One region of the Desulfosporosinus sp. BICA1-9 genome, then DNA from elsewhere that is predicted to be linked to it. Evidence: riboswitches for the same ligand, from Rfam matches in the RefSeq annotation. Region 1 holds a riboswitch; each other region holds the start of a gene.

What was found. Region 1 has a riboswitch for cyclic di-GMP ahead of JL57_RS04455 (DUF6531 domain-containing protein). Riboswitches for the same ligand answer to the same signal wherever they lie in the genome.
Region 2: another riboswitch for cyclic di-GMP. It lies ahead of JL57_RS06330 (methyl-accepting chemotaxis protein); the one in region 1 lies ahead of JL57_RS04455 (DUF6531 domain-containing protein).
Region 3: another riboswitch for cyclic di-GMP. It lies ahead of JL57_RS21830 (HD-GYP domain-containing protein); the one in region 1 lies ahead of JL57_RS04455 (DUF6531 domain-containing protein).

What each region holds. Positions count from the first base shown of each region.
Region 1 is NZ_JUEE01000033.1:1,593-4,876, forward strand. Features, by position in the region: partial or broken gene JL57_RS04455 (DUF6531 domain-containing protein) at 1-1,312, opposite strand, end outside; cyclic di-GMP riboswitch class I at 1,402-1,487, opposite strand; partial or broken gene JL57_RS33480 (ISAzo13 family transposase) at 2,077-2,337, opposite strand; gene JL57_RS04460 (transposase) at 2,295-2,633, opposite strand; gene JL57_RS04465 (transposase) at 2,792-3,284, opposite strand, start outside.
Region 2 is NZ_JUEE01000046.1:90,413-93,696, forward strand. Features, by position in the region: gene JL57_RS06320 (adenylosuccinate synthase) at 1-619, shown strand, start outside; tRNA gene JL57_RS06325 (tRNA-Lys) at 697-773, shown strand; cyclic di-GMP riboswitch class I at 1,020-1,104, shown strand; gene JL57_RS06330 (methyl-accepting chemotaxis protein) at 1,250-3,019, shown strand.
Region 3 is NZ_JUEE01000172.1:60,484-63,767, reverse strand. Features, by position in the region: partial or broken gene JL57_RS21835 (hypothetical protein) at 1-535, opposite strand, end outside; gene JL57_RS21830 (HD-GYP domain-containing protein) at 704-1,786, opposite strand; cyclic di-GMP riboswitch class I at 1,846-1,930, opposite strand; gene JL57_RS21825 (DEAD/DEAH box helicase) at 2,249-3,284, shown strand, end outside.

The DNA.
Region 1 (3,284 bases):
GCTCATATTCGATGATCGCGCTAAGTCCGTCCGGGCCGGTAACTTTGGTAAGGTTTCGTTTGCTATCAAATTCATAGTTGGTTGTCTGACCTAACTGGTCAGTTTTAGACGTTTGATTACGTTTGCTGTCCCAGGTGGATTTTGTAGTTTTTCCTAAAGGATCTGTTATCTGTATGATATTGTTCTCACTGTCATAGTCGTAGTTTGTAACTCGGTTGCCGAGACGGGTTACGGTTGTTTTCTTGTCAGCTGGGTTGTAGTCATAGGTTTCAATTATTGTTCCGGATGGGTTGGTAACAGTTTTCAGCTTACCACTATCATAAGTATAGTTATACGACTTACCCACGGCATCGATCACGCTGGTAAGTTGGTTATTTAAGTCGTAACTATAGGAAACTAGGCTACCTGCCGGGTCAGTTACCTTGATTAGCCGGTTATTTCCATCGTACTCAAAGCTAGTTGTCCTTTCGAGGGGATCAGTTACGGCGCTTATTAAGTTACCGGAGTAAGACAGGCTGGTTGATCTGCCGCCCATATCGGTTATTTGAATAAGGTGTCCTTGCTTGTCATATTGAAAGGTTATGCTGTTGCCATTACTGTCGGAGATCTCGCTGAGTTTTCCATCGATCTGATTCGGTGCCCAACTTTTCTGATAACGGTTATATTTATAGGTTGTACCGTCTTTTTCCTGGACGGTGTATGTAACATCCTGATTCCTAGTAAGCGTGGCAGTATTGGAACTCTGTACTGCTGTGTAATAGCCGTCATCCAGGGGATATTGAATTCGGTTATCCCCGTCAAAAGAGCTTACCTTCAGGGACGGGTTGTTTTTCGTATAGTTATATGTCAGGCTTCCCTGGTCGCCAGCATGTTCCAGCATGGCATATTCATGGTACATTGTAAGATACCGGTTATAACTATAATCCCAGCCCATGCCAAAGGGCCCAACTTGGGTGCTGCCGCTGTTATAGGTCCGATGTAAAATAACGGGAGAGCCCTCAGCGGGAATTTTTAAGTCAGTAGAGTTTAATATTAATTTCCCCTGGATTATATCGACTGTGGCTGGTTGCGAGGGCTTGTTATTAGGCAAGCCGGCTGTGTCTGTATTAAAAGGCGATGTTCCAGCCTTGTTCATTGCCTCGGTCAAAGGGTCAGGATTGTTGGCGTTGACTTCATTGGGATTTAAATAAGTGTTTGGAGTCTGGTGCTGCTGCCAGTTAGCCTGTGCCATAAGTGGATTGGCAAGGAGGAAAACACAACTTAGGAGAGAAGCAATTAGCTTCCTGATGATTCTGGCTTTTTTCCAAGACATTTTCAAATTCCTCCTCTTTTTTATCTCTATATAAAATAAAAAAGCCTTTCTCCAAAGCAAGAGAAAGGCCAAGCGTGCTACAAATATGTTACAGCAACCTGGCAGTCATAGCCTTCTCAGCCTTAGACCCATAGCTTTGCGTCCCCGCCTTTCGACGGGTTTGCCATTTATATAAATTTCGACTTTATTTTACCATTGTTCTTTGGAATAATTTGTCGTAATGTGTTTGCTCTGTAAGTTTTTTTCTCCGGGTTTAGGATACGTCTTAAATACAAAGGGTGAACCCTTGCTCTATCTGTTAAAATATCCAATCTTTTTAAGACTTACAGAAAGGCTACTGGACTGTAAATGGTATCATCCAGTTGGAAACGTCTCTTCAACACAGATATTCCACTTCCTTTCAAAATTCAGCAGGTATGAAACCGGGCATTTGTTTTTTTACATGGACTTCCCCCCTCAATTTGTGAATATCCTGTTAGAGGGGTACCGCCAACTATGGTTAAAATGTTGTTCCTACCCCTATATGAGATATAAATTGAATAATTTATTTTCACTCCCTTCGTTTTTTCTCCTCCGCAGACCTGCATACCTTGCGAAGGGATTGCTAGCCATTAAATGGATACCTTTTATAATTTTCTATGTTTAATAATTATTTCCTGTACGCTGACAGTATTAATGGTTTTGCTACTATTTTCGCAATTATTCCAACTATATAATTCGACTTAGGGATCACAAAATATTAAGAGCTAGTATAATACAATTTATTACATATTGGGCGTTATTGTGTAATTCCATTCTCCATGAAATTCGTGTCTCTTTAAATTGAGTTTTGCTAGTTCTTCCTTGCTTATTTTTTTACCTTTTTCATAAATATTTGTATCCGGTACGCTTTTAACCACAAGCCCTTTTTCTGTTCGTGTCGAGCCAATCAGATTCACAATGGTTTCATGGCTTGTTAAAGGTCTCCCGCGCCAGTTAATACTTATTTGAGAAAATAATTGATGTTCAATCTTATTCCACTTGCTTGCAACTCCAAGCCTTCTCTGCCTACGCTACGTCTATGTTTCATTTTGATTCTGCTGTTAATGCCTTCGATCGGGCCATTACTGATATCCGGGTAAAGCAAACTGTTTTTCACGGCATTATAGTCGTCTAGAATGCCATTTGCAAATTGTGCCAAAGAATATATTTCGGAATTAATATACTTAGAAATGAATACATCCAATGCTTCAATACTGCGGGTATCAAACACATTGTAGAAGTCTTTCAAGAATTGCACTAGCACTTGCAGCACTGGGAACATAACATACACCTTTTCCATAATCAGTTTTTTTTTGCTTCCGTATTTCCCGCTGGGTTGTCGGTCTCAGCAGATTTACCCACCGGATTGCCAGCTTCGTCAGATTTGCCTTTGCTGAACATGATTTTCCTGATTTCAGGTGGCAACGGAGAGTCGTCTGGAGCAGACAAATCTCGTTTTTAAGTTTTGGCTTCGGAATCGTTTTCGAGCGGGTTGCACCCGTTCGCTCTTGGATCGCTTTTTCCGCCATTCTTGGTGCGATCTTTGGATGCTTCCTTGAGTATGCTGCGATAAACAGTCCCATGGGTAACGCTTTCTAAATTCAGGTCTTGAGGCTTTTCAAGTTCATTCGGTCTGGCTTCTTCCAAATTCTCTTTACGCACTTTGACTATATACTGGTAGATGGCATTGGAGCATCCGTCAAAACCCATTTCTTTCAATACTGGGTATATGGTGCGGTGGCTGTGCCCTTCTTTTAGCATGGCTGTGACAGTCTCCCTGAATGGTTCAACGATTGACTCACTTGACGGATGAGCCTTTGGACCGATCGTTTTTATGTTGCGTGTCGCAATCTTCTCGAAATGCTGCTGTTGTGAGGAATTCATCATTGCTATATTTTTTTCGATTTTTTTATCGACTGATTTCAGTGTCTCTACTGCCACCCTTCGGTAG
Region 2 (3,284 bases), on a different contig from region 1:
ACAAGGCACCTTACTAGATATTGACCATGGGACTTACCCCTATGTGACATCTTCCCATCCAATAGCTGGAGGGGCTTGTATTGGTGCAGGTATTGGCCCAACTCGTATTAATCGCGTAATCGGGGTAATCAAGGCCTATACAACTCGCGTCGGAGAAGGTCCTTTCCCAACAGAACTTTTGGACGAGGTCGGAGAAGAAATTCAGAAGAATGGACATGAGTTTGGAACCACGACTGGACGAGCGCGTCGTTGTGGTTGGTTTGATGCGGTCATTGCCCGGTATGCTGTTCGAGTGAGTGGAATTTCCGACTTTGCCATTACGAAGCTTGATGTCCTTACGGGATTTGACACCTTGAAAATCTGCGTTGGATATAGCGTCAATGGAGAAATCATCCGTGAATTTCCCCAAAGTCAAAAGATATTTAAGCAATGTCAACCAGTTTATGAAGAAATGCCTGGTTGGCAAGAAGATGTGACTCATGTACGTCAGTTTGGAGACCTTCCTGAAGCAGCCCGAAATTATATTCTTCGAATTGAAGAGCTTTCAGGTATTCCGGCTACGTTGGTTGCCATAGGTCCAGGACGCGAACAAACCATTGTGCGCGGAGAAATCTTTTAATACAACAAATCTTTAAAAGTATTGACACTTGTGATGGATTAGTGTAATATCTAAATTCGTGGTACAAAACATCTTTCGGGCCATTAGCTCAGTCGGCTAGAGCACCTGACTTTTAATCAGGGTGTCCCGCGTTCGAGTCGCGGATGGCCCACCATTTTCAAAAAAGTGTTTGTAGGCGTAGTACTTGTCAAACATAAGATATAAACGGCAGAAGACAGTGATTTGGCACTATTGTTAAGTTGCTGTTTTTTGCTGTTTATTTCTTTGGTATTGTAAACATATTTTAGGGGAATAATAAATAATTTGTTGTAATAGAAAAGAAAATGTATTTAAAATTAATTCTACGTATGTTATAGTCAATATGATTCAAAAAATAAAGTCTTTTTTGCAAGCTAATAATAATTGACAAAGGCAAACTCGGTGAAAACCGAGGACGCAAAGCTTCGGGTCTTCCACGTTAGGGTGATGATAGCCGAGCCACCAATTTAGAACATTTCGCTTTCTATTTTGGGGAGCGATTTTGTTTTTTAACCGATCAGGTAGTTAATTTCCGGGAGGTCAAAGGGGCAATTGGAAAACCTATATATGTATTGGGGCCATAAATCAGAGTATGAGAAAGGGAGATAAAGGATGACTAAAATCAAATATCGTATTATTTTATTACTAGTAACGACGAGTTTAATTATGGGTTCTATTCTGGGTGGTTATAACATCTATAATGTGATAGTTGCAGAAAAAGCAAACATTACACAATATCGCGATACGTTATATGAACAGTTTGACCGGACCGTTAAACTGGAGGTCCAAACTGCTTATAGTTTAGTTCAAGATATCTATGATAGGCAGAAAAAAGGGGAATACACTCCAGAAGAGGCAAAGAAGACGGCAGCGGATCTTGTAAGAAATTTACGTTACGACCAAGAAAACTATTTTTGGATAGATACGACCGATGGAACAAACGTAGTTCTGCTAGGGCGAGAAGCTTCTGAAGGGAAATCACGTTATGAGGCCAAGGATAGTGAGGGTATACTTTTTGTTCAGGCGTTTATTGCGAACGGTAAACAAGCAGGCGGAGGCTATACGGATTATAGATTTGCAAAGCCAAATCAAACGGAAGCATTACCTAAAAGAAGTTATACCTTATTATTTGAGCCCTATAATTGGGTGATTGGAACGGGAAACTGGGTTGATGATATTGATACACTGGTTTTAGCAAAGCAAATGGAGCATGAAAATAAGACTAAACAAAGCATTATTTATACGATTGTCTCTATTTTACTGGCCCTGGGAGTTTCTCTTGTGACAGGAACAATACTAAGTAATAAAATCTCGAAACAAATTGCCCAAATGGCAACAAATGCTGATGAAATTGCCAAAGGTAATTTGAGAATAGGACAATTCGAAAATAATTCTAAAGATGAAATAGGGAATCTTGGTAGGGCTTTCCGGACCATGACCGACAATTTAATTAACCTTGTTCAACAAGTGTCATCGTCCTCAGCGCAAGTTGCAGCATCATCTCAACAATTGAGCGCAGGGGCAGAACAATCCGCCCAAGCGTCACAACAAGTAGCGATAGCTATCATGGAAGTTTCCGTTGGTGCAGAAAAACAACTAAATGCTGTTAATGATACATCGGCAATTGTTGAGCAGATGTCAGCGGGGATTCAGCAGATGCTGGAAAACGCCAAAATTGTAGTTAGGTCCTCGGAAAAAACGGCCCTTTCGGCGGCAGAGGGTAGTCAGGCAATCGATAAAACGATGCAACAAATGCTTAATATCGAAAGGACAGTGACAGGATCTGCTGATGTGGTCATGAATTTAGGAGAGCGTTCTAAAGAAATCGGGCAGATCGTAGATACCATATCAGGTATAGCATCCCAGACAAACCTTCTGGCCTTAAACGCTGCCATCGAAGCGGCGCGAGCCGGTGAGCAAGGGAGAGGTTTTGCTGTTGTTGCGGATGAGGTCCGAAAATTGGCCGAACAATCACAGGAAGCATCGAAACAGATAGCATTGCTGATTAATAGCATTCAACAAGACACTCAGAAAGCAGTGCTAGCGATGAACGAGGGAACACATCAAGTTAAGCTAGGGACAGAGGTCGCTGGAACGGCAGGACAAGCATTTAATGAAATATCGGGCTTAATTAACCAGGTTTCTTCACAGATTGAAGAAATTTCTGAGGAAATTCAGCAAATGGCTGTGGGGAGTGAAAGAATAGTTTCATCGATTGCGGATATTTATGAGACAAGTCGAGAAATCACGACCCAAACTCAGACTGTGTCTGCCGCGACAGAGGAACAATCGGCATCTGTTGAGGAAATAGCCTCTTCGAGTAACGTTTTAGCAACGATGGCCAATGAATTGCAAGAAACAGTAAAGAAATTTAATTTCTAACAAATCTATCAGGGATAGGCGTTGATCTTAATGTTCCTATCCCCTAACGCCAATGTCCATTAAGACCTTTGATCATCTGGATTTCTCATTTAAAGGATAGAGGCCTCCTTCGTTGCATGTATTGCTTTCGGGTGAGGCGACTTCGGTGAAAATTAATATCCTGCAGCAATAATAAATAAAACTAGGTTTACAAAGATAGATTAAAAGGTATTGACATGTCTAGAAAGATAGTGTAGAATTCATATTTGTGAGTGTCATTTATCTG
Region 3 (3,284 bases), on a different contig from region 1:
TCAAATAATTGATGGGATATAAATCATCCCTTGCAGAAATCAGCGCCATTATCTTCCCGATTTTTGATGATGGATCAATAGCAACGATCACAAAAGCATCTTTTTCAGAGGTTAAAGGATAGATAACATTGTTTTTATTCAGAACATCATGATAGGCATCTAGCGTAAGCATCCTGAAATCACTGTTCCGCCATCGTATATCGTAAAGCTTAAAGGCCTGATGGGCCACTAACGGTAAAAAGGTTTCTTCAGTTAAATACAATTCGATTCCCATCATGTAGCCTTCACTATCTAGGTCATTCCAATATTCACAATGAAACGATTTATCCACTGACTCTCTATACGTCTTCGTTGCCAAACGCATTTGACTCAAACTTTGACCCATGCTATGCCATTTAATTCTTGGAATGCTAAGACTGTTCACATCATAGTAAAGCCCGATATCGCTTTTCTCGAGGGTATACTCGTCAGTCGTTTGATTAGGCATAAGGTAGATATAGCCCATTTGCATGTTGTTATCGCAGGTAATAAGCACGGAACATCCCCCCCAAAGCTTCATATGCCAGCTTGTCTGGTTGATTGTTTACACTTTGATTATCTAATTATTCTATCACTGTTTCTGCGCAAGTGCACATTTTTCCTGCAATCAAACTGTATACAATTTTCGACACCGAAATAACGAGCCATCAGTCTCCTTCATTCTCTAAGTAACGTGGTTAAAACTGACCGATTGCACAAACCTGGTTAAATCCTTGAGCAAATCGCAGATTAGTTCCTCGTTAACGAATTTTCCGTTTTTATCAAAAAAAATTCTTATGAGAGGTCTACTCGGATAATTGTAATGAATACCGACGACTGTACCCATTTCACCTGTATTTAAGGTAACTATAGAACCTTGCGGATAAAGTATTAAACACTGTTCAAAACAGTGTACAATCTCTTGATCAAAATCTTTCCCGGAACCAGCCACGATGATTTCTAAAGCGTGATAGGGGGGCAACCCTTTGCGGTAGGGTCGATCCGCAACAAGGGCATCAAAAACGTCAGCAACTGCAACGATTTGTGCATTAGTCGTAATAGCTCTCTGTCTTAAACCATCCGGATAGCCCTCGCCATTCCAACGTTCATGATGATGACGGACTATGCTGAGAATCTCCTTTGAGATATTGGAGTATTTAAGCATTTCCTCACCCATCTCTGGATGCTTTTTAATAATCGTAAATTCTTCTCTATTTAAGCCCGAAGGTTTATTCAGTATTTCAAGGGGCAAAGAACTTTTACCCAAATCATGAAACATCGCACCCATAGATAAAGTTCTTAGTTTTTGTCCTGAAAACCCCATTTTCAACCCTACTAGAGTAGCTAATAACGCAACATTTACGGAATGAATATATGTATAATTATCAAAGTTTCGAAATTCATTAAAATCTATATAGACACGGGAATTTCCTTCTAACTCGTTGATAATTTTATCAACAATAGCAAACGAATCGATTAAACGTGTAGAGCTAAAAAGGCAGACGCTTTCAAAGACTTTGCGAACATAGCCTACGATAAAACGGTACTCCGAGGAAGGAAATCTACGTTCTTCATTGGGAGGATGAGAATTCTCCAAATCATATTGTAAAGTATATAACTTTCGTTGGAGAAGAAGTTCATGGATTTTTGTGGTAATTGGCTTACCTTTAGATAACAACAATACTCCTTGTATATCATATAGATCAAGCTCTGAAAGTTCTCCAATTTCAAAGCTGTTCATTGTTAGGGGTTCCAACTTTGTTATCAAAACCAACTTTCCTCCTTATACAACAAAAGACGCCAAATAAGTATACGGCGACAAGTTTTTTCGATATCCGGCTTTCTTCACCATAATGTGTTAAGACCCGTGGCTTTGCGCCCTCAGTTCTCACTGAGTTTGCCGTTATCGCAGAGGTATTAAATTGATCATGGCCTAATACATCACAGAAAACATGACCTAAAGCAGGCCTTTAGGCCTATAGGATATACCTTCGCTAATATATCACACACAACAATAATATACAATATAATACAATCTTATCATAATATTAAATTATTCATTCCATCATTTTCAACGATCCGTCGCTAGATTTATCATCAGTAAATTGAGCAAAGAACAACTCAGATCAACTCTCTGGCCCCTAAATTAGACGAGTAGACTCAAACTATGATATTCTTAACTGATACCCCTATCTAACTCAGCAAATATTACTGCCAAAGGAGTATATTCATGCCTCGCTTTTACCTCTCTGAACAAATAATTCAAGATCTAGCGGATAATGATCGTGTATATAAAAAAGGGCTTTCCTATTACGCGGCTGGTAGAGTCTACAATTTCAGTTTTTCCCCCGATAAAGGCCTAATAAACGCTTCTGTCATCGGAGGTTTACGCTATGTTGTTCAACTAGCCTTCGAGAGGGACAACTCCGTACGCTCATATCGCTGCACATGCCCAGCCTTCAAAGACTATCCAGGAGCCTGCAAACATGTTATCGCCGTCTTAAAAACAGCCCAACAAAAATTACCGTCAGCTTGGACAGACCCTGTCGTTCAAAGCCGCGTGGTTGATGAGCTTCTCACTGTTTTTGCGAATCAACGACAGGAAACTCCTTATGAAGAACTGACTCTAAACATGGAACTCCAAACCCTGCCCAGCCATCGGCTTTCTACACATCTACAACTTAGAGTAGGTCTGCAGCGACTCTATGTTGTAAAAGATATCGGACAATTTCTTACTGCGCTTAAATCAGGCCGCTCGCTAGAATTTGGTAAGCAATTTACCCTGGAACCTACGAGACAAACTTTCAAAGAGGAAGATCGTAGGGTAATTGCCATGCTTCAAGAAATGAATGACCAACATTCAGCCATAATCGAGATGCAAGGGCCCTTTTACGCGACAACCGTGCTCAATCAAAAATTGTTACCCTTGACGGGCTATTATTTAACTAAGTTTTTAGACGCTTTGGGGGATAAAGTGTTTTCTTGGAGCTTTGAAGCTCCCCCTCCCACACCCACTCAAATTATTCGGCATGGGCTACCCATCGAATTTTCCCTCCAATCACAAGGTCAGGATCTGGCATTAACACTCGAAACTGAAGAAATGCCCCTCCAACTGACGGATGATGGGAGTTACTACGTTTACCAAGCTAAAATCCATCAAGCTTCCCCCAACCAAAAAGAACTCCTTTTACCTCTCCTGTCAGCCCTTCGCCAAGGATCCGTGACCAATATTGTGATTCCAGCAGCCCAGAAGGAGCTTTTCGCCT